Linked DNA regions of Pigmentiphaga sp. H8. The protein of the gene in region 1 interacts with the protein of each later gene in a pairwise test. Links are inferred from orthologs where the notes say so. Each region holds a gene or a part of one and is shown in the gene's direction. Other genes may lie near its edges. The genes, in order: ssb and EGT29_RS27430.

Region 1 (10,970 bases):
TCGGACAGTTCCTCGAACGGCGTGTCGACGTCGAAGTCGTAGAAGGCCGCGAGGCTGGTCAGCAACTGGTGGTAGAAGGGGTTGCGCCGGTCCCAGCCGCGGATCGCGCCGCCCGCCAGGCTCAACTCGGGAAACGCCACCACCCGCTTCGGATCGAAGAAACCCATGTGGCCGATGCCGTCGCAGCTCGGGCAGGCACCGATGGGATTATTGAAGCTGAACAGGCGCGGCTCGAGTTCCGGCAGGCTGTGCCCGCACACCGGGCAGGCGTAGCGGCTGGAGAACAGATGCTCGCGTTCGCGGTCGTCGGTGCCGGCATCCATTTCCAGCACGATGGCCCGCCCCTCGGCCAGGCCGATGGCCGTCTCGAAGCTCTCGGCCAGCCGCTGCTGGGCATCGGGCCGCACGCGCAGGCGGTCGATCACCACGTCTATGCTGTGTTTCTCTGTCTTCTTCAGCGGCGGGACGCTGTCGATGTCCAGCACCTCGCCGTCCACGCGCACCCGCACGAAACCCTGGGCCTGCAGGCTGGCCAGTTCGTCCTCGAAGCTGCCCTTGCGGTCGCGCACCAGCGGCGCCAGGATCGCCAGCCGGCTCTCGGCCGGCAGGGCCAGCGTGATGTCCACCATCTGGCTGACGCTTTGCGCCTGCAACGGCAACTGGTGGTCGGGGCAGTAGGGCGTGCCCACCCGGGCGAACAGCAGACGCAGGTAGTCATGGATTTCCGTGACCGTGCCCACGGTCGATCGCGGATTGTGGCTGGCGGCCTTCTGTTCGATGGAGATGGCCGGCGACAGGCCCTCGATCAGGTCGACCTCGGGCTTGTCCATCAATTGCAGGAACTGGCGGGCGTAGGCGGACAGGCTTTCCACATAGCGCCGCTGGCCTTCCGCGTACAGGGTGTCGAACGCCAGGGAAGATTTGCCCGACCCGGATAACCCTGTGATCACGACAAGCTGGTGGCGGGGCAATTCCAGCGAGACGTTCTTCAGATTGTGGGTGCGCGCACCCCTGATGCGGATGACATCCATCAAGCAAACCTTTACGCGAGCGGTGGCGAAAGCCAACTTGGTAATATAACCCCCCCGTACGCGCTGACGCGCGCCCCCCAGGGGGCGGGCGGCGGGGGACCGGCGGAGCCGGATCCCCCGTGCCCTGGTCTAGTTCGGCTTTCTTGGGGTGGGGCACCTGTGCTTCGCTGGCTGGCAGGGGAGGCTGCGGTGCCGCATGGGGAAGTCCCTTTAATTGGTTTTTTCACGAATGGCTAACCCTTCATTTCGGATGACCCCTTTCGAGCGCCGCGCGAGCTTGTCGCTGGCGGCGCTTTTCATGTGCCGGATGCTGGGGTTGTTCCTGCTGCTGCCGGTGTTCGCGGTGGCGGCCAAGGCCTTGCCGGGGGGGAACGATCCGGCGCGGGTGGGGTTGGCGCTGGGCATGTACGGGTTGACCCAGGCGTTCATGCAGATTCCGTTCGGGCTGGCCTCGGACCGCTGGGGCCGGCGGCCGGTGGTGGTGATGGGGCTGGTGCTGTTCGTCGTCGGCAGCGTGGTCTGCGCCACGACCGACGACCTGTTCTGGATCACGATCGGCCGGGCCATCCAGGGCTCGGGCGCGATTTCGGCGGCGGTGACGGCGTGGCTGGCCGACGCCACGCGCGACGAGGTGCGGACCAAGGCCATGGCCATGATAGGCGCTTCGATCGGGCTGACCTTCGCGGTGTCGCTGGTACTGGCCCCGGTGGTGGTGGGCTGGGGCGGGCTGACCGGCCTGTTCTGGACCATCGCCGCGCTGGGCGTGGCTGCGCTGGGCGTGGCCGCCTGGGTGGTTCCGGCCGCGCCGCCGGCGCCGCGGGGCGAACCGGTATCCATGTCCAGCGTGCTGTCGCACCCCGACCTGCTGCGGCTGAACCTGGGGGTCTTCACCCTGCACCTGATCCAGGTCGCGCTGTTCGTGGTGGTGCCGGCCGCGCTGGCGCGCACCGGCGGCCTGGACGCGGCCACGCTGTGGAAGGTCTACCTGCCGGTGGTGCTGGCCTCGTTCGTCGTGATGGTGCCGGTGATCGGCGTCACCGAGCGCTACGCCACCCACCGCAAGACCCTGCTGGGGGCCGTTGCCGGACTCGTGCTGGTGTGCATGTTCCTGCCGTGGGCGCAGGACCGCTATGGCTGGCTGGTCGGCGCCATGATCGCCTTCTTCTCGGTGTTCAACATCCTCGAGGCCATGCAGCCTTCGCTGGTGTCCCGCGTGGCGCCGCCGTCGCTGAAGGGGCTGGCCCTGGGTTTCTATAATACGAGCCAGGCCATCGGGCTTTTCGCCGGCGGGGCGCTGGGCGGCTGGCTGCTCTCCCACCTGGGGCCCGCGGCGGTATTCCAGTCTGCGGCGGGGCTGGCGGTAATATGGCTGCTGGCGGCCTGGGGGATGAAGCCCCTGCCCGCCAGGCGGGCCGCGCAGCCGGAGCGGGTGTCCCACCCCGCCTCCTGAGCCCTTTCTGTCCCATTTACGCACGAGACCGTATTGCGGTCGGCGCATTTTCAACCAATGATGTTTTTTTTCTTGTGGCCCGTGGCCGCGCCGGGCGGGGGTGGCTACAATCCCTCCGCCTCGCTGCGGGCCGGTGAATACAGTCAATAGGAGTGTGGTAATGGCATCCGTCAACAAAGTCATCCTGGTCGGCAACCTGGGCCGCGACCCCGAAGTTCGCTACACGCCCGATGGCGCCGCGATCTGCAACGTGTCCATCGCCACCACGTCCCAATGGAAGGACAAGAACTCGGGCGAACGCCGCGAGGAAACCGAGTGGCACCGCGTGGTGTTCTACAACCGCCTGGCCGAGATCGCCGGCGAATACCTGAAGAAGGGCCGTTCGGTGTACGTGGAGGGCCGCCTGAAGACCCGCAAGTGGCAGGACAAGGACACTGGCGCCGATAAATATACGACCGAGATCGTCGCCGACCAGATGCAGATGCTGGGCGGCCGCGAAGGCGGCGGCGGTGGTGGCGAAGGCGGCTATGGCGATTCCGCGCCGGCCCCGCGCCAGTCCAACCGCCCGGCCAGCGGTGGCGGCGGCCAGCAGCGTCCGGCCTCGCAGTCGAGCTCGGCGCCGAACTTCGCCGACATGGACGACGACATCCCGTTCTGACGGGTACGCCCATCCGCCTCGATGCTCCACCATCTTTCTTTCGGCGTGGCCGACCTGCGTACCGCCGCCGGTTTTTACGACGCGGTACTCGGGCCTCTGGGCTATGAGCGTGTCTGGACGGACTTCGACGGCGATCCCGACCGGCACGCCGTCGGGTACGGCCTTCCCGGAGGGGGCGACAAGTTCGCGCTCAAGCAATGCTCGAAAAGAGAGAGCGTGCCGGGACCGGGGTTCCATCTCGCCTTTTCCGCGCCCAGCCGGGATGCCGTCGACCGTTTCCACGAGGCGGCCCTGCGCCACGGGGGCGCCGACAATGGCGCGCCGGGGCCGCGGCCGCGCTACGGTCCGGCCTACTACGCGGCGTTCGTGGTCGACCCCGAAGGCAACCGCATCGAGGCTGTCATCAGCACGGCGGCCTGAACAGGCCCTAGCCAAACCCCGTCCGAGCCGGCGGGGTTTTTTTGCAAATGATCCGATCGTTTCAGCCCGCCGCCGGCGCCTGGGCGCCCACCCGCCCGAACTCCACCGGCTGCTTCACGTAGAACAGGTCGATCGGTTCCTTGGCCAGCGCCGCCAGCAGCCGGTCGCAGGTCGGCGCATCGACCGCGATCGACACCTCGACCGGCTGGTCCGCCAGCTCGAAGAAGCGTGCCGAGTGGAAGCGGCCGGTGTGCCCGAAGCTTTCGCCGGCGGCCACCAGGGTGCCGCCCAGCGCGCCCTGCGCCTTGGCGAAAGCCAGCAGCCAGTGGGCCAGGGGCTGGCCGCCGTGGCGCCGGTCCTGCTGGGTGAAGAAGGTCAGTTGGAAGCCGTTCACGGTGTGTCTCCTTGCGGGGTCAGGACTGCCGCAATCCGGCGTAGGTGGCGATGCCGAGCAGGGTCATCGCGACGGAGCCGCCCACGTGGACCAGGATGGTCGCGGCCACCCAGCCCAGCCGCTGCTGCTGGATCAGGGCGACCAGTTCGGCCGAGAAGGTGGAAAAGGTGGTCAGGCCGCCGCAGAAGCCGGTGATGATCAACAGCCGCCAATGGGGCGGCAGGGCGGGGTTGCCGGCGAAATAGGCCACGGCCAGGCCGATGATGTAGGCGCCGATGAGATTGGCGGCCAGGGTGCCCGGCGGCATGGCCGGCAGCAGGGCGTTCAGGCCCAGCCCCAATACCCAGCGCAGCAGCGCCCCGATGGCGGCGCCGACGGCGATCGCGATTACCGCGAGCAGCATGAGGGACTCCTTGCTAAGGCGGGCTAGTGTAGTACGAGCGCGGCGGACCGGCCAGGCCGCGGTAGGCTAAGCTATGCCAAGCCCTTCCTCAAAGCCGATCATGACCCCGCCCGCCAGTGTCCTTCTTCGCCATCCTGCTCCCTGGCCCGCCGAATCCTTCCGTGATCCCGACGCGGCCGTCCAGCGCCTGATCGACATCTACACGCGCAATACCGCCTTCCTGTGCGACAGCTTCCGCGAAGTGGTCGCCACGCAGGCGTCCTCGCCCGGCCGGATCCGCGCCTGCTATCCGTTCATCAGGATACGCGTGGACACCTACGACGAGGTCGACTCGCGCCTGTCGTATGGACACGTGGCCGAGCCCGGCGTCTATCAGACCACCGTCACCAAGCCCAAGCTGTTCCGCTCCTATCTGACCGAGCAGCTCCGCCAGTTGATGGCCAACCATGGCGTCGCGGTGGAGATCGGCGAATCCGACGTGCCCATCGCGCTGCATTTCGCGTTTCCCGACGGCATCTATGTCGAGGGCGAGGACATCGAGGCGTTGAAGCGGCCCCTGCGGGACCTGTTCGATACGCCCGATCTCGCGGTCACGGACGATGCCATCGTCAACGGCAGCCACCGCCACCCGCCGGACGGGCCGCAGCCGCTGGCGCCGTTCACCGCGCCGCGCATCGATTACTCGCTGCATCGCCTGCAGCACTACACCGCCACCGCACCCTCGCATTTCCAGAATTTCGTGTTGTTCACCAACTACCAGTTCTACGTGGACGAGTTCTGCCTGCGCGCGCGTACGCTGGTGGCGCAGGGCCACTACGACGCGCTGGTCGAGCCGGGCAACCGCGTCACCCGCGCGGGCGATCCGGTGCCGGACCCGGCGGCGCCGATGTCGCGGCTGCCGCAGATGCCCGCCTATCACCTGGTGCGCGAAGGACATTCGGGCATCACCCTGGTCAACATCGGCGTGGGGCCGTCCAACGCCAAGACCATCACCGACCATATCGCGGTGCTGCGTCCGCATGCCTGGCTGATGCTGGGACATTGTGCCGGGCTGCGGGCCTCGCAGCGGCTGGGCGACTACGTGCTGGCGCACGGCTACGTGCGCGACGACCACGTGCTGGATGCGGACCTGCCGACCTGGGTGCCGATACCGCCGCTGGCCGAGGTGCAGGTGGCGCTGGAGCAGGCGGTGGAGGAAGTGGCCGGACTGTCCGGCTGGGAGCTCAAGCGCATCATGCGCACCGGCACGGTGGCGACCATAGACAATCGCAACTGGGAACTGCGCGAGCACCTGGAGCCGGTGCAGCGCTTCTCGCAATCGCGCGCCATTGCCCTGGACATGGAGTCGGCCACCATCGCGGCCAACGGTTTTCGCTTCCGCGTGCCCTACGGCACCCTGCTGTGCGTGTCGGACAAGCCCCTGCACGGCGAACTGAAGCTGCCGGGAATGGCCAGCGCCTTCTATCGCCGGCAGGTGGGCCAGCACCTGGACATCGGGCTGCGGGCGCTGGAGATCCTGAGCAAGATGCCGCCCGAGCGGCTGCATTCGCGCAAGCTGCGCAGCTTCCTGGAGACCGCGTTCCAGTAGCGGGGCGTGCCGCCCGCACGGTAGGATGCGACCCATGATCCGGGCGTGAAGGGGGGGGCGTGACGACCGAGGGACGGCACGACAAGCGTTGGTGGCTGAGGTGGCTGCTGGTGGCGGCCGCCGCCGCGTTGCCGCTGGGAGTGGCGGTACCCTTTGTCTATCTGCAGGCCAGCCTGCTGGCGCGCCATGACGCGCGCGGCGCCGCCGAAGTGGTGATGCGCCAGGCCGATGCCATTTTCGCCGAGGCCGACAGGCTGGCCGCCGAGATGGCGCCGCAGGCCGGCAAGTCCTGTGCCGAGGCCGACGCCACGCTGCGCGAGGCGGCCTTCCAGCCGTATTTCCGCGCCATCGTCCTGGTGCGGCACCGCGTGCTCTATTGTTCCTCGATCACGGAATCCTTCACGCTGCCGCTGGCGCAACTGCTGCCGGACGGCGAGGTGCCGCCGGGGCGGTCCTTTCATTTCGTCCCCGGCACGCCCATGGTCCCGGACCGGCCCGCGGTGATGGCGATCCGCCTGGACCAGGCCGGCGACGGTGTCATCGTCACGGTGGATGGCCGCTACTTGCGGGATCTGCTGGACGCCGTCGGCGGCACCGGCCGCTACCGGATCGGCATCGAGGCCCTGGATGGCCGGCATGGGCTGGCGGGCCGGCGGGTCGGTGTCCCGCCTCCCGGCGCCTATTTCGTGCAGGACGTGGTGTCGACGATCTATCCATTCCGGGTGCGCTCCCTGGCGGATGCGGCCCTGCTGGCCGAATACCGGAAGCGCCTGGCGGGCAGCTACGCGCCCTTCGTCGTGCTGCTGGCCCTGCTGCTGGGCTATCTGTGCCACCACTTCCTGAAGTACCGGTTCTCGCTGGTGGCCGCGATCCGGCGCGGCATGCGGCGGGGCGAGTTCGAGGTCCACTATCAGCCCGTCATCGACCTGCGCGACGGGTCGTGCGCGGGCGCCGAGGCGCTGATGCGCTGGTTTCGTCCCGGGCAGGGGGCCGTACGCCCGGACCTGTTCTTCGCCGTGGCCGAGTCCAGCGGCCTGGCGATTCCGCTGACCCGGCACCTGTTCAAGCTGGTGGGGCGCGACCTGCGCCGCTGTCCGATGGGGCCGCTATTCCGCGTGGGCCTGAACGTCACCGCCAGCCATCTGGTGGAGCCGGGCATCGTCGACGACGTTGCCCGGCTGCGCAAAGTGGTCGGTTCGGGGGCGGCGGATTTCGTGCTGGAGATCACCGAGCGCGAGCCCCTGCCCCCCATCGAGCAGGTCTACGAGCACATGGGGGTGCTCAGCGCCAGCGGCGTGAAGCTGGCCATCGACGACTTCGGCACGGGCCACAGCTCGCTGGCCTACCTGGAACGGTTCCCGGTCGATTATCTGAAGATAGACCGCGGCTTCGTGTCGGCCATCGGCACGGATGCGATCAATGCCTCGGTGCTGGAGATGATCATCGGGCTGGCTTCGCGGCTGGGGGTGGAGCTGACCGCGGAAGGCGTGGAGACGCGCGAGCAGCTCGACTATCTTGCCGCCCAGGGCGTGCACTATGCGCAGGGCTTCCTGTATGCCCGACCCATGCCCATCGAGGCCCTGCGGGCCTGGGTGGATGCGTTCCACGGCGCGCCGTAAGCTAACATCCAGGGTCGTCCCGCCACACTTACGCCGCCCCGTCCCATGCTGCAGCTCGAACGCGTGTTTCCCGCATTGTCCGAACCCACGATGCGGCGCTACCTGATGGGGCAGGGGGTATCGGTGCTGGGGAGCTGGACGCAGAACGTCACGCTCAACCTGGTCGTCTACCACCTGTCGGGATCGGCCGCCGTGCTGGCCCTGCTCAATTTCCTGTTGTATGGGCCGCAGCTGGTGATCGCGCCCCTGGCGGGGGCGCGGGTCAATGCGGCCAACGCGCGCCGCTCGACGCTCGGCGTCCTTTATTCGTCGATGACCGTGGCCTGCATCCTGGCGGTGCTGTCGCTGCTGCACTGGCTGACCCTGCCCATCATTCTGGGGCTGGCGCTGTGCGCCGGCGTGCTGAACGCGATCGAGACGCCGTCCCGCCAGGTGCTGCTGCTGACCGGCCTGGAAGACCCGGCGCTGCTGCCCAACGCCATCGCCATGAACACCATGGTCTACAACGTGGGGCGCATGGTGGGGCCGAGCATGGCCGCCATCATCTATCCCATGTTCGGCCAGGCCGCAGCCTTCCTGACCTATGCCGCCGCGCTGGTGTTCATGGCCTGGTGCGTGCGATCGATGCCGCGCCGCGCGGCGGCGGCCGCGTCGCCTTCGCATGATCGCGGGGGCCTGCGCAATGCGCTGGTCTATGTGCTGGACGACCGCTTCACCGCCAAGTATCTGTCCATCCTGGCCTGCATGGGCCTGCTGGCGGGCAGCTACCAGACGCTGGTGCCGCTGCTGGCGGACCGGGTCTTCCACGACGCCGCCCGATACACCGGCGTTTTCTTCGCCTGCGCCGGCATGGGCGCGCTGGCCGCCGCCGTGGTCCTGTCGTCCTCCATCGCCTCGCGCACCGCCAACCTGCTCCGGTTCGCGCCCTGGATCGCCTGCGTGGCGATGGCGCTGCTGTCCATCAGCTGGAGCAGCGCCGTCAGCGGCGTGGCCTTCGTGCTGCTGGGCTTCTGCCTGAGCTTCTCGGCCACCTCGACCAACGCCACCATCCAGCGCCGCTGCCCGGAATCCGTGCGCGGCGCGCTGGTCGGCCTTTACGGCATGGCCTACAACGGCACCATGCCTTTCGGCTATCTGCTGGTCGGCTCGTTCTCGGAGGCCTTCACGGTAACCGGCGCGTTCGGCACCATGGCCGCGGTGCTGGCCGCGTGCATCGGGCTGCTGACGCTGCTGTACTGGCGCAAGACCTGAAGGTTGTTTCAATAGGTGGAGGTAAGGCGTTCAGCCACGTCTGTTCGTCTCGGCAGTTCCGGCCCGGGAGGTTAGAATCAAAGTCGCTTCAAGCCCATCCGCCTTGCTATGCGTGTTCTTCATATTTTCAAGATCTACTTTCCCGATGCCTACGGTGGAATCGAGCAGGCCATCCACAGTCTTGCGTCACGAGGTATGGCGCAGGGCATCGAGAGCCGGGTCCTGACGCTGTCGCCAAGAGGAAAGATGATCGATGCCGATGCGTCGGGGTACTCCATCCATCGCTACACCAGGAATCTGGACGTCGCGTCCACAGGGATGTCGCTGCAGTTCCTGGTGAATTTCCGGCGTGAAGCCGCCTGGGCCGATCTGCTGCACTTTCATTTTCCGTGGCCTTTTGGAGACCTGGCCTATCTCATGTCGGGTGTCGAGACACCGGCGGTCATGACCTACCACTCAGACATCGTCAAGCAAGCGCAGTTGTTGAAGTTCTACAGACCGCTTCGAGACCGTCATCTTGCACGCATGGTGCGTATCGTCGCGACTTCGCCGAACTACGTCGCCAGCAGCGAGGTGCTTCAGCAGTGGCGGGACAAGGTAGAGGTGGTGCCCTGCGGCATTGCGATAGTGAAGCCGCGAGACCAGGAAGCCATCTGGCGCTGGCGCCAGCAGATCGGCGAAAGGTTTTTCGCCTTCCTGGGCGTGCCTCGGTACTACAAGGGTCTGGACTTTCTGCTCGAAGCGCAGGTGGGGCGCGACTACCCGCTGGCGTTGATCGGTGATGGCGCCGAACGTGCCGCGCTCGAGGCTCGCGCGCGTGCTCTGGGGTTGAAGAATGTGCATTTCCTCGGCCTGCTCGGCGACGAAGAAAAATCCGATGTGCTGGCGGCTGCCAGCGGTTTTGTGTTTCCATCGCACGTCCGCACCGAAGCTTTTGGTCTTGCCCTGGCGGAGGCCGCCCAGCAAGGCCTGCCGATGATCTCGTGCGAAATTGGTACGGGTACGAGTTTCGTCAACCTGCACCAGGAAACGGGCCTCGTGGTTCCGCCGCGGGATCCGCGAGCTTTGGGAGAGGCCATGGACCTTTTCTGGAACGATCCTGAGCAGGCGAGACTTTGGGGCAGGAATGCCCGAGCCCGCTACCTGGAGTTATTCACCGAGGACGCCATGGTGCGTGGCTATGCCAGGTGCTACCGGGAAGTGCTGGGCCGGTAGCCGGTTCCGTGTTCGCCCGCCCAGGACAGCGGCGCATGCTTCACATCACGCTTCGATAGACTTCGGCCGTTCTCGAGGCGGTGCGGTCCAGTGAAAACTGCCGTGATCGCCGCAGGCCGCGAGCCACGCATTGGGCTCGGATGCTTGGAGAGCGGATCAGGTCTTGCATGGCGGACGCTATTTCGCCGGTATTCTCGGGAGTCACCAGGATTGCGGCATCGCCGGCCACTTCGGGCAGCGAGGTGGTATTGGAGGTCACCACCGGGGTGCCGCTCGCGAATGCTTCCAGCACGGGCAGGCCGAAGCCCTCGTGCAGCGAGGGGAAAACCAGGGCTTCGGCGTGGCGATACAGGGCACGCACGTCGCCGTCGTCCTGCAGGTCGTTCAGCCATATCACTCCTTCGTCGCGCATGGACTGGAGGCGCGCGATGGTCGTCTCGCTGCGCCAGCCCGGCCGTCCTACGATCAGCAACTGGTGTTCGCATCGCAAGGCGGCAGGCAGCAGAAGATAGGCGTCTAGAATGCGATCGACATTCTTGCGAGGTTGCAGTGTTCCGACGAAAAGAAAATGGCGTCCTCGCAACGCCAACCTGGAGCGCAACCGGGCGTAGCGTTCATCCGAGTCTCCTGCCTCGAACCAGACGGGATCGATGCCATTGGGCACGACATGGATTTTTCGTTCATCGACCCCGAAATGGGCAACAAGCTCGGCGACCGCGGCCTGAGAGATCGCGATATATGCGTCGCCGAGCCTTCCCGCCCGCGCCAGCAGCAGGTTGCGCAGCATCCGCAGGCGTGGAGACGCCCATTCCGGGTGACTGAGCGGAGCGGCGTCGTGCAGGGTGATGACGCTCGGGCATGTCGTCCTGAATGCCATGTGGTCGGTGCAGTGGAAAACATCCACGCCCAGTTTGACGGGGCGCACGAGGCCGAGCATCTGG
Region 2 (10,939 bases), 5.0 Mb from region 1 along the record:
GACGGTTCGCGCGGCGCATGCCTGCTGCGCGACGAGCACGGCCGCCCCCGGCTGGCGCCGGCGGACCGGATTCCCGCGCTGGCCACGCGGGGCGTGGCCTACAACGCCAACGACAGCTACAGCCTGTCCATCCACGGCGAGCGGCACGACCGCTACTCGGTCCTGTTCGGCCGGCCCGATGCCGAGCCCAATGGCCGCACCCGGATGTCTTACCGCCTGGTGGCCGAGATGCTGGCCGCGGGCAAGGTAACGATGGAGCAAGCTGTGGACGTGGTCTTCGGCAACCGCAACTACGCGGCCGAAACCTTGATGGACGGCATCGCCGATGCATGCGCCACCGCCACGGGCGACGCCGCAACGGCCTGCGGCGTGCTGTCGCGCTGGGACCGGCGCAACAACGCCGACAGCCGCGGCGCCCTGCTGTTCGGCGAACTGTGGCCCAGGCTGGGTGCCATCGAGAACCTGTACGCCCAGCCGTACGACGCGGCCGATCCGCTGCGCGTGCGTACCCTGTCCGGCAGCGCCCCGGTCCAGGCCGCCGTGCTCGCGGCGCTGGCCGACACCGTTGCCGACCTGGGCACCCATGGCCTGAAGGGCGACGAGACATGGGGGCGCATGCTGGCGCGGCCCACCGCCGCGGGCCGCGTTCCGCTGCACGGCGGATCGGGAGACCAGGGGATACTCAATGCGCTGGAGGGGGCGCCGCTCGGCCCCGAGGGCTACGGCGACATCGTCGCGGGAACGGCCTACATGCACGCGGTGACCTGGACCGGCGGCAAGCTCGTGGCCAAGGTGATGGCGGCCAACGGCCAGTCCCCCGATGCCGCCTCGCCCCATCATGACGACCAGGTCGGGCTGCTGTCGCGCAAGCAACTGGTCGATGCGCCCTTCACCGACGCGCAGATCGCGGCTTCGGCGGTCGAGAGCCTGCACCTGGCGGAGTAGTCCGGAGATCATTAACGACCCGGCTCGCGGCAACTGGATACGCAGAATCGCGCTTGTTGGTTTCTCTGATTGAGGCCTTCGTCACGGGCTCCTAGTCTGGCGGCTCGGACAATCTGGGGGCAGCGACATGAGGGGAATGATCGATTGCGGCGTATTGATGGTGCCCGAGCATGCGGGCTGGATGCGCGAGCTGATGGAAGACTGGAAGGATGCGCGCGAGCGCATTGCATTGCATGGCGTGCAGCTGGACGCGCCATCGGTGGGCGCGTCAGCATCCGCCGATGCGCTGCGGCGCCAGGCGCTGGCGCTCAAGCGCTACGACGTCTGTCTGCTGCCGGTCACCCTGTCCACCCTGGGATGGACACGCACCGCGATGGCCGTGGCCGGCGACACGTTGCAGACCCCCGTCCTGGCGCTCGCGCGCGAAATGAGCGCCGCCGGGCTGCAGGACTTGCTGTCGCTTGGGCTGGACGATTTCATGCGCTATCCGATGTGCGGGGAAGAATTCAAGACACGCCTGGTGTTGCTTGCGGGGCCGGGCAAGCCGCCGGAGGCCTGCCCGGCCGCCGATGCGCCGCCGGACGAGGCCGAGGCGCAAGACGACCACGAAGCCGAATCCACAGGTCGAGACGAAAATGCCAATTTCGTCTCGCGCGAACCGTTCCAGTCGGCCAAGGCCAGGATCGTGACCGAGTTCGAGCGCCACTACATTTCCGACATGCTGCTGCGCTACCAGGGCAACATCTCGCAGGCGGCCCGCGCGGCGCACAAGAACCGGAGGGCGTTCTGGCAACTGATGCGCAAGCACGAGATCGTGGCGGATCCCTACCGGCGCCGGCCCCGTGCTGCCGCCATGGGCCGGCCGCCGGCGGCGGCGTGACGAGCGTGGGCGCGCCTTAGCCGCGCCCCGACCCGAACACCGACACCAGGAAATCCACGAAGGCCTTGATGTGGGGGGGCACCGGGCGGCGCGCGGTGTACAGCACCGCGATGGGCGGGCCCGGGCGCTTCCAGTCGGGCAGTACCTGCACCAGGCGCTTTTCCGCCAGCGACTGCGCCAGCAGGAAGTCCAGGTCTTCGTAGATGCCCAGCCCCGCCAGCGCGCAGGTCAGGCCCGCGCGGGTGTTGTCCACGATCAGGCGGCCCTCGGCGGCCATGCTTACCGTCTGCTTGCCCTTGACCAGTTGCCAGTCGTAGGGACGGCCGGTGTCCGGATCCCAGAACTCGATCAGCCGGTGCCGGCGCAGCTCGTCCGGGTGGCGCGGCGCGTGGTACAGCTTCAGGTAGGCGGGGCTGGCCGCCATGATGTAGTTGCCCCGGCCCAGCAGCTTGAAGCGCAGGGGCGAGTCGCGCAGCGGACCCACGCGCAGGCCGATGTCGGCGCCCGAGACGGTGGGATCGACCACGCCTTCGTTCAGCGAGATGCGCAGCGAGATGTCGGGATACGCCTGGACGAATTCCGGCAGCCGCGGGATGACGCGCGCGTTGGCGACCGATTCGGCCATTTCCACGTGCAGGTGGCCTTCGGCGCGGCCGCTGCGCGTCTGGATCTCCGCGTCCAGCTCGGCCAGCCCTTCGAGCAGCATGCCGGCGCGCTCGGCGTAGCGGCGGCCTTCGCGCGTGAGCCAGACGCGCCGGGTGGTGCGATTGAGCAGCTGGGTGCCCAGGTGCCGTTCCAGTTCCTGGATGTGGCCGGTGATGGCCGAGCGGGAAACGCCGAGCTTGCGGGCGGCGCCGGTGAAGCTGCCGGTATCGGCCACAGCCAGGAAGGCGCGTATGGGAGTCAGGCGGTCCATTGTTCAAGTATAGATAACAATGTAGTCAAGGCATCGAAGCAATGACACCCTATACTGGAATACGCAATCAGTATCCTTTTTCATAGGGAGCGACCCCATGTTCTGCCCGCTGTTCCGCGGACCGATCGCAAGGCGCCCTGCCACGTTCGCCGCAGGATATGCCCGAATCGCCGTCCATGCCCCGCATGGTGCCCGGCCGGTTCTCCGCAGCCATCCTGCCCGTGTCTTCCGCGCTTCCTCGATCCTGCCCGCACCGGGTCGTTAGCGTCGTCCGGACGCCCGTGCCGCCGTGCACGCAACCAGACCTCGCCATCACGCACGACCGCCGCGCCAGCCGCATGGCTGCTCGCGCTCGTCAACTCAAGGAAGCGCATCATGAATACGCCCATTACCCATCGATTCACCCCCGCCGCCCCGCCGGCGATGCCGAACCCCGCGTTCGCGTTCCGCCCGGCCGAGGTTCTCGTGGCCGCCGCCAAGGTGCTGCTGCCCTTCGTCATCATGGCCGGAATATTGTTGCTCGCAAGGTAACAATTCCGCAATACAGCCATGAGAACGAGGAGCGCATCATGCGACATTGGTTTTTTCTTGCCATCGCCATCGTTGCCGAGGTGGCCGGCACCAGCTTCATGAAATGGAGCAGTATCCACGGACACCTGGGCGGCCTGGCCGCGATGTTCGTCCTGCTGGGCGCGTCGTACTACGCGCTGTCGCTGGCCGTGACCCGCGTGCCGGTGGGCCTGGCCTACGCCGTCTGGGAAGGCGTGGGGCTGGTGGCGATCACGCTGGTCAGCCTGGCCTGGTTCGGTGAAAGCATCGGCCCCGCCAAGGCGGCCGGCATCGCCGCCGTGCTGGGCGGCATCCTGCTGATCAAGCGCGGCATGACACCCGCCGCGGACGAGGACACCGTTGCCGCGCTTGCCGCCCCGCGGTAAGGGGTCGCCATGCTGGATTCCTTCACCTGGTTCCATGGGGTCATGCTGCTGGTCGCGGCGGGCCTGGAAGTGGCGGCCAACATTTTCCTGAAACTGTCGCGGGGCTTCACCCGCAAGTTGTACGGGGCGCTGTCGATCGCCCTGGTGTTCGGCGCCTTCGCCTGCCTGTACGTGGCGGTGCAGGGCATCGAGCTGTCGGTGGCCTACGCCGCCTGGGGCGCGCTGGGCATCCTGGCCACGGCGCTGGCCGGCCGGGCCCTGTTCGGCCAGCGGATCCGGCCCGCCGGCTGGGCTGGCATGGGGCTGCTGGTGATCGGGCTGCTGCTGATGAAGTTCGCTTGAGCGCCACCCAGGTAAAATCCCAGGCTTCTCTTTGCCGAGGTCCGCCGTGTCCGAGCCCAAACTCCAGAATGACGTCTTTTTGCGGGCTCTCGCACGCCAGGAAACCGAATACACCCCGGTCTGGCTGATGCGGCAGGCCGGCCGCTATCTGCCCGAGTACAACGCCACCCGCGCGCGCGCCGGCTCCTTCCTGGGCCTGGCCAAGAATCCCGATTACGCGACCGAGGTCACGCTGCAGCCGCTGGCGCGCTTTCCGCTGGACGCCGCCATCCTGTTTTCCGACATCCTGACCGTGCCCGACGCCATGGGCCTGGGCCTGGACTTCGCCGCGGGCGAGGGGCCGCGCTTCGCGCGCCCGCTGCGCACCGAGGCCGACGTGGCCAACCTGGCCGTGCCCGACATGGCCGAGCTGGACTACGTGTTCGCCGCCGTCAAGCAGATCCGGCGCGACCTGCACGGCCGCGTGCCGCTGATCGGTTTTTCCGGCAGTCCGTGGACGCTGGCCTGTTACATGGTGGAAGGCGCCGGGTCCAGCGACTACCGCACGGTCAAGACCATGATGTACAGCCGGCCCGATCTCATGCACCGGATCCTGAGCGTGAACGCCCAGGCGGTCGCCGTCTACCTGAATGCCCAGATCGAGGCGGGTGCCCAGGCGGTCATGATCTTCGACAGCTGGGGGGGCGTGCTGGCCGACGGGCTGTTCCAGGAGTTCTCGCTGGCCTATACCCGGCAGGTCCTGGCCGGGCTGGTGCGGCAGCATGAAGGCCGGCAGGTGCCGGCCATCGTGTTCACCAAGGGCGGCGGGCTGTGGCTGGAAGAGATCGCCGCGTCCGGCTGCGATGCCGTCGGCCTGGACTGGACGGTCAACCTGGGCAAGGCGCGGGCCGCCGTGGGGGACCGCGTCGCCTTGCAGGGCAACCTGGATCCGATGACCTTGTTCGGCGGCGCCGACCGCATCCGGGCCGAAGTGGCGCGCACGCTGGACAGCTACGGTACGGGGCCGGGCCACGTCTTCAACCTGGGCCACGGCATCTCGCAGTTCACGCCGCCCGAGGCGGTCGAGGTACTGGTCGAGGCCGTCCACCAGCACAGCCGCGGGCAGCGCGCCGGCGCCTAGGGGCTGTGTGGACAAGCCCCCGCTACGCGGGGCGGGCATACCAGTGCTTACCCGTATTGTCTGGCATGCGGATTCAACTTATGCACATTCGGGCATGGGCCGGGAACATATCTTGCAAACTCGATGGGACTACGGCTGTAGGCTTTAAGTAGTTGATTTTTCTAGGTTTTAGTGAATCTGTATCATTAGATCCCAAAGCAAGCACTTTTCGTCTACGTCCTATTACCTTATTTGTGCGCCGGTTGTCCCCAAAGTTATCCACAGGTTTCGGCACGAAAAAAAATCCCCTGTCGAATAGTGGGGTTAGCAAAGTTTCAGAGGTTTTACTTTAAGTTCCCGCGACGGTGACGCCGTGGTCTTTCGCCGGAGTTCGACAGTTGTCCACATCCCCGTCCGTCCCTCTGTCCCTCGTCCCGCCGCCAGGCAGGGAGGAAGGGACGACCTGGGTGCGCGTGGCGCTGGACGTGCCGCTGGCGGGACTGTTCGACTACCGCGCCCCCGCCGGTGCGCGGGTGGGACAGCGCTTGCTCGTTTCCTTCGGCCGGCGGGAGATGGTGGGCATCGTCATCGAGACCCCGGCAACGCCGGCGGTGGCGGTCGAGCAGGTCAAGGACGTGGTGCAGATGCTGGACGATCTGCCTCCATTTCCCGATGATTGGCTGAAGTTGGCGGCTTTTGCGGCCGATTACTATCAACATCCGCTGGGCGAGGTCATGTTGCCCGCGCTGCCCGGGCCCCTGCGCAAGCCCGCGGCCTACCAGGGCTTGCGCGCGGCGGGCGGACCGGTGGCCCGGCTGGATGCGAAAGCTGCGCGCGCGGCCAAGCCCAAGCGGACACGGCGCAAGAAGAGCCCCGCGGAAAGTGAAGAGCAGGCACTTACTTCTGAAGAAAGCGGCTCTGTACCTGAAAATCCAGAGTCGGCGCCCCCGGCGTCGCCGATTTCCCTGCCCACCCTGAACGCGTCCCAGCAGGAGGCGGTGGACGCGTTGTCGGGCCTGTCGGGCTTCAAGCCTGTCCTGCTGCATGGCGTGACCGGCAGCGGCAAGACCGAGGTCTACCTGCGCGTGGCCGAGCGTGTCCTGCGCGAGGGCCGGCAGGTGATGCTGCTGGTGCCCGAGATCAACCTGACGCCGCAATTGGAGCAGGTGTTCCGCCGGCGGCTGGAGGCCATCGCGGGACCGGGCGGGGTGGCCGTGCTGCACAGCGGACTGGCCGACGGCGAGCGGCTGGAGGCCTGGCTGCGGGCGGTGCGTGGGCAGGCCCGGGTGCTGCTGGGGACGCGGCTGTCGCTGTTCACGCCGCTGCCCGATCTGGGCCTGATCGTGGTGGACGAAGAGCACGACCCTTCCTACAAGCAGCAGGAAGGACTGCGCTATTCCGCCCGCGACCTGGCGATCTGGCGCGCCCGCGACCGCGGCGTGCCGGTGATCCTGGGCTCGGCCACGCCGTCGCTGGAGACCTGGCACCATGCCCAGTCCGGCCGCTACCTGCTGCTGTCCCTGCCGCAGCGAGCCCTGGCCGCCGAACCGCCGCGCATCCGGCTGCTCGACACCCGCAACGTGAAGCTCCAGCAGGGCCTGGCGCCCCCGCTGCTGCAAGCCGTGGCGCAGCGGCTGGAAAAGGGCGAGCAATCGCTGATCTTCCTGAACCGGCGCGGCTACGCGCCCGTGTTGCATTGCGATGCCTGCGGCTGGGTCAGCGGCTGCCCGCGCTGCTCGGCCTACATGGTGCTGCACCGCCAGCCGCCGCGCATGTCGGGCGGCCCCGGGCGCCACGAGCTGCGCTGCCATCATTGCGGCTGGCAGCAGCGGGTGCCGATGGCCTGCCCGGACTGCGGCAACCAGGACCTGCAGCCCATGGGCCGCGGCACGCAGCGGCTGGAGGAACACCTGGGCGAGCTTTTCCCCGGCGCGCGCATCGCGCGCATCGATGCCGACAGCACTCGCCGCAAGGGCAGCGCCCAGGAACTGTTCGCCCGCATGCACGCGGGCGACATCGACATCCTGGTCGGCACGCAGATGGTGGCCAAGGGGCACGACTTTCAGAATCTGGGCTTCGTCGGCGTGCTCAATGCCGACGCCATGCTGTTCTCGCACGACTTTCGCGCGCCCGAGCGCCTGTTCGCGCAATTGATGCAGGTGGCGGGCCGCGCCGGACGCGCGGGCACGCCCGCCGAGGTCTACATCCAGACCGGCTATCCCGAGCAGCCGCTGTACCAGGCGCTGGTGCGCCACGACTACGCGGGCTTCGCGCGCTATGCGCTGCGCGAACGCGAATCGGCGGGCCTGCCGCCGTTCGCCTACCAGGCCCTGCTGACCGCCGAGGCGCGCGAACTGGCCCAGGCGCAGGCCTTCCTGGCGCAGGCCCGCGCCTGGACCGATGGGACCGATTCGTCCCAGGCCGCGGATATGTCGCGCATTACGCTCTATGATCCTGTACCGCTGCGCGTGGTTCGCGTGGCCAATGTCGAACGCGCCCAGTTGCTGGTGGAAAGCGACAGCCGTCCCGCGCTGCAGGGTTTCCTGCGGGCCTGGGGCGGCGTGCTGCCCGGCCTGGCGGCGACCGCCCGGGTGCGCTGGCACCTCGAGGTCGATCCGCTGGAGATCTGATGCGCGATCGCCGGCCGCCGTCCACGCCCGCCTCCCGATTACCGTCCGCGCGGCCGCCCGCCGCGCGCCATCGATAGCCAAGCTTCCGTATGACTGCCTCTTCCCCCTCCGCCGCGACCCGTGCCATGGACCGCGCCGACTCGCGGCTGAACAAGCCCGACGGGCGCGCATCGCACGCGCTGCCGCCGCTCGACGCCGGCATGAACCCGGCGCAGCGCGAGGCCGTGCGCTATCTGGACGGCCCGTGCCTGGTGCTGGCCGGGGCGGGCAGCGGCAAGACCCGCGTCATCACGCAGAAGATCGCCTATCTGCTGCGCGACTGCGGCTATTCGGCGCGCAACGTGGCGGCGCTTACCTTCACCAACAAGGCCGCGCGCGAGATGGCCGAGCGGGTCGGGTCCGTCGCCCCGCCGAATGCCATCAAGGGCCTGACCATCAGCACCTTCCACTCGCTGGGCGTGAAGATGCTGCGCGAGGAAGCCAAGCAGGTCGGACTCAAGCCGCAGTTCTCCATCCTGGCGGCGGATGACGCCATGGGCATCGTGCAGGAGCTGGTCGCCACGACCGACAAGGGCCTGATCCGCGCCGTGCAGAACGCCATCTCGCTGTGGAAGAACGCGCTGGTCGAGCCGGACCAGGCCGAGCGCCTGGCCACCACCGACAGCGAGCGCGACGCCGCGCGCGTGTACCGCAGCTACAACGCCACCCTGCGTTCCTACCAGTCCGTCGATTTCGACGACCTGATCCGCCTGCCGGCCCGGCTGCTGGAGTCCGACCACGAGGCGCGCGAGCGCTGGCAGTCGCGCATCCGCTACCTGCTGGTGGACGAGTACCAGGACACCAACGCCTGCCAGTACCGGCTGGTGCAGTTGCTGACCGGACCGCGCGCGATGCTGACCGCGGTGGGCGACGACGACCAGGCCATCTACGCCTGGCGCGGCGCGACCATCGAGAACCTGGCCAAGCTCACCACCGACTATCCCAACCTGCGCGTCATCAAGCTCGAACAGAACTACCGTTCCATGCAGCGCATCCTGGCGGCGGCCAACAGCGTCATCGGCCACAACCCCAAGCTGTTCGACAAGAAGCTGTGGTCCGACCTGGGCGTGGGCGATCCGATCGGCGTCATCCCCATGGACGACGAAGAGTCCGAGGCCGAATCCGTGGCCATGCGCATCTCCGCCGCGCGCTTCGAGCTGAAGGCCGACTGGCGCGACTTCGCCATCCTCTACCGCAGCAACCACCAGGCCCGCATACTCGAACAGGCGCTGCGCAACCTGAAGATCCCGTACATGGTGTCGGGCGGGCAGAGTTTCTTCGACAAGGCCGAAGTGCGGGACATCATGGCCTACCTGCGCCTGATCGCCAACGACGAGGACGATCCGGCCTTCATCCGCGCCATCACCACGCCCAAGCGCGGCGTGGGGCAGTCGACTCTGGAAGTGCTGGGCACCTACGCGGGCGAGCGCGAGATCCCGCTGTTCACCGCAGTATTCGAGACCGGCCTGGAGCAGCGCCTGCAACCGCGCCAGCTCGGGCCGCTGCGCGAGTTCTGCGAGTTCATCAACCGCATGCAGTGGCGCGCCGGCGCGGCCAAGGGCGACGCCGCTCCGTCGGGCGAGAGCGCCTCCGAGATCCTGGACGACCTGGTGCGCGCCATCCAGTACGAGCGCTACCTGTACGACCACTTCGACGAACGTGGCGCGCAGAACCGCTGGCAGACGGTGCTGGACCTCCTGGGCTGGCTCAAGCGCAAGGCCGAGGAAGACAAGATGAGCCTGATGGACCTGGTCCAGCACATCGCGCTCATCACCATGCTCGAGAAAAGCGACGACGAGGATCCCGACCTGGTGCGCATGTCCACGCTGCACGCCTCCAAGGGCCTGGAGTATCCGCACGTGTTCCTGATCGGCACCGAGGAAGGGCTGCTGCCCCACCTGGGCAAGGACGACGAGGAAGGCGACCCCGCCAAGGCGGCCGAATCGCTGGAAGCCCGTGTGCAGGAAGAACGCCGCCTGATGTATGTCGGCATCACGCGCGCGCGGCGCACGCTGAACGTCACCTGGTGCAAGAAGCGCAAGCGCGGCCGCGAGGACATCGCGCGCGAACCTTCGCGCTTCATCAAGGAAATGGGGCTGGAGACCGACGAGGTGGCCGACGCCACGCCGGGGCTCAGCGCCAAGGAAAGGCTGGACCGGCTGAAGTCCCTGCTGAAGAAGGAGTGAGCCGGCGCGGGCGTCGACAGGCGCCCGCGTGCGGCTATAAAAGGGTAATTACCTAGTCTTTTAACATTCTATAGTTCTATACATAGAATGTTTTTCGGGTTCTAATAGCGCCAGATTCGGACGCGGCCGCGTGGCTGCCGTGTGCCGGGGAACGATCGCCCGCTGGGGCGGCATCTGGAGGAAAGACTCGTGTCTTACATAGGTACGGATATCGGAGGGACGTTCACCGACCTCGTTCTTCTGTCCGACGACGGCGACGTGCGCATCTTCAAGGCACTGACCACGCCCGACGACCGCACGCGCGGCGTGCTGGACGCCATGAAACTGGCGGCCGAGGAACTGGGCATTCCGGCCGACCGGCTGGTGGCCGAACTGAAATACTTCTCGCACGGCACCACCGCCGCGACCAATGCGTTCATCGAGCGCAAGGGCGCGAAGACGGGGCTGCTGACCACGCGCGGTTTCGAGGACACGCTGCGCATCCAGCGCGCCATGGGCGGCTGGATCGGCATGCCCACGCACGAGATCTCGCACTTCTCGAAGCGCCGCGTGCCCGAGCCCATCGTGCCGCCGGACCTGATCAAGGGCGTGGCCGAGCGCGTGGACTACAAGGGCGAAGTCATCGTGCCGCTGGACGAGGCGGCGGCGCGGCAGGCCATACGCGAGCTGCGCGAGGCGGGCGTCGAGGCCATCGCCATCAGCCTGCTGTGGTCCTTCCGCAATCCGGCGCACGAGCAGCGCCTGGCCGAACTGGTGGAGGAAGAAGCGCCGGGGCTGTTCGTGACGACGTCCTCGCTGCTGGTGCCCATCATCGGCGAATACGAGCGCACCTCGACCACGTCGATCAACGCCTATCTGGGCCCGGTCATCCATCGCTACATCAACGGGCTGGAAGGGGCGATCCGGCGCTTCGGCTTCAAGGGGCCGATCTCCATCATGGAATCGGGCGGAGGCGTGCTGCCGGCGG

What was found.
Region 2: the proteins of ssb (region 1) and EGT29_RS27430 interact in binary tests that used the Escherichia coli proteins (3 or more experiments, as listed by UniProt). The link is inferred for Pigmentiphaga sp. H8 from one-to-one orthologs.

What each region holds. Positions count from the first base shown.
Region 1 is NZ_CP033966.1:821,421-832,390, forward strand. What follows is about bases 1,433-4,390. They hold ssb (single-stranded DNA-binding protein), read left to right. Parts: upstream 1,433-2,641; coding sequence 2,642-3,139; downstream 3,140-4,390. Other genes in these bases: EGT29_RS04025 (MFS transporter), read left to right, coding at 1,433-2,481; EGT29_RS04035 (VOC family protein), read left to right, coding at 3,161-3,559; EGT29_RS04040 (DUF190 domain-containing protein), read right to left, coding at 3,621-3,953; crcB (fluoride efflux transporter CrcB), read right to left, coding at 3,973-4,356. Also shown: excinuclease ABC subunit UvrA, read right to left, coding at 1-1,031; more of EGT29_RS04025, read left to right, coding at 1,282-1,432; EGT29_RS04050 (AMP nucleosidase), read left to right, coding at 4,457-5,944; EGT29_RS04055 (EAL domain-containing protein), read left to right, coding at 6,004-7,563; EGT29_RS04060 (MFS transporter), read left to right, coding at 7,609-8,814; EGT29_RS04065 (glycosyltransferase), read left to right, coding at 8,923-10,029; EGT29_RS04070 (glycosyltransferase family 1 protein), read right to left, coding at 10,070-10,970. UniProt on the Escherichia coli protein: Plays an important role in DNA replication, recombination and repair. Binds to ssDNA and to an array of partner proteins to recruit them to their sites of action during DNA metabolism. Acts as a sliding platform that migrates on DNA via reptation.
Region 2 is NZ_CP033966.1:5,792,762-5,803,700, reverse strand. Bases 5,217-8,143 are described here. They hold EGT29_RS27430 (primosomal protein N'), read left to right. Parts: upstream 5,217-5,539; coding sequence 5,540-7,747; downstream 7,748-8,143. Other genes in these bases: EGT29_RS27425 (UvrD-helicase domain-containing protein), read left to right, coding at 7,948-8,143. In the rest of the region: EGT29_RS27460 (penicillin acylase family protein), read left to right, coding at 1-945; EGT29_RS27455 (hypothetical protein), read left to right, coding at 1,073-1,825; EGT29_RS27450 (LysR family transcriptional regulator), read right to left, coding at 1,842-2,741; EGT29_RS28560 (hypothetical protein), read left to right, coding at 3,117-3,272; EGT29_RS27445 (SMR family transporter), read left to right, coding at 3,311-3,676; multidrug/spermidine efflux SMR transporter subunit MdtI, read left to right, coding at 3,686-4,018; hemE (uroporphyrinogen decarboxylase), read left to right, coding at 4,065-5,138; more of EGT29_RS27425, read left to right, coding at 8,144-9,972; EGT29_RS27420 (hydantoinase/oxoprolinase family protein), read left to right, coding at 10,162-10,939.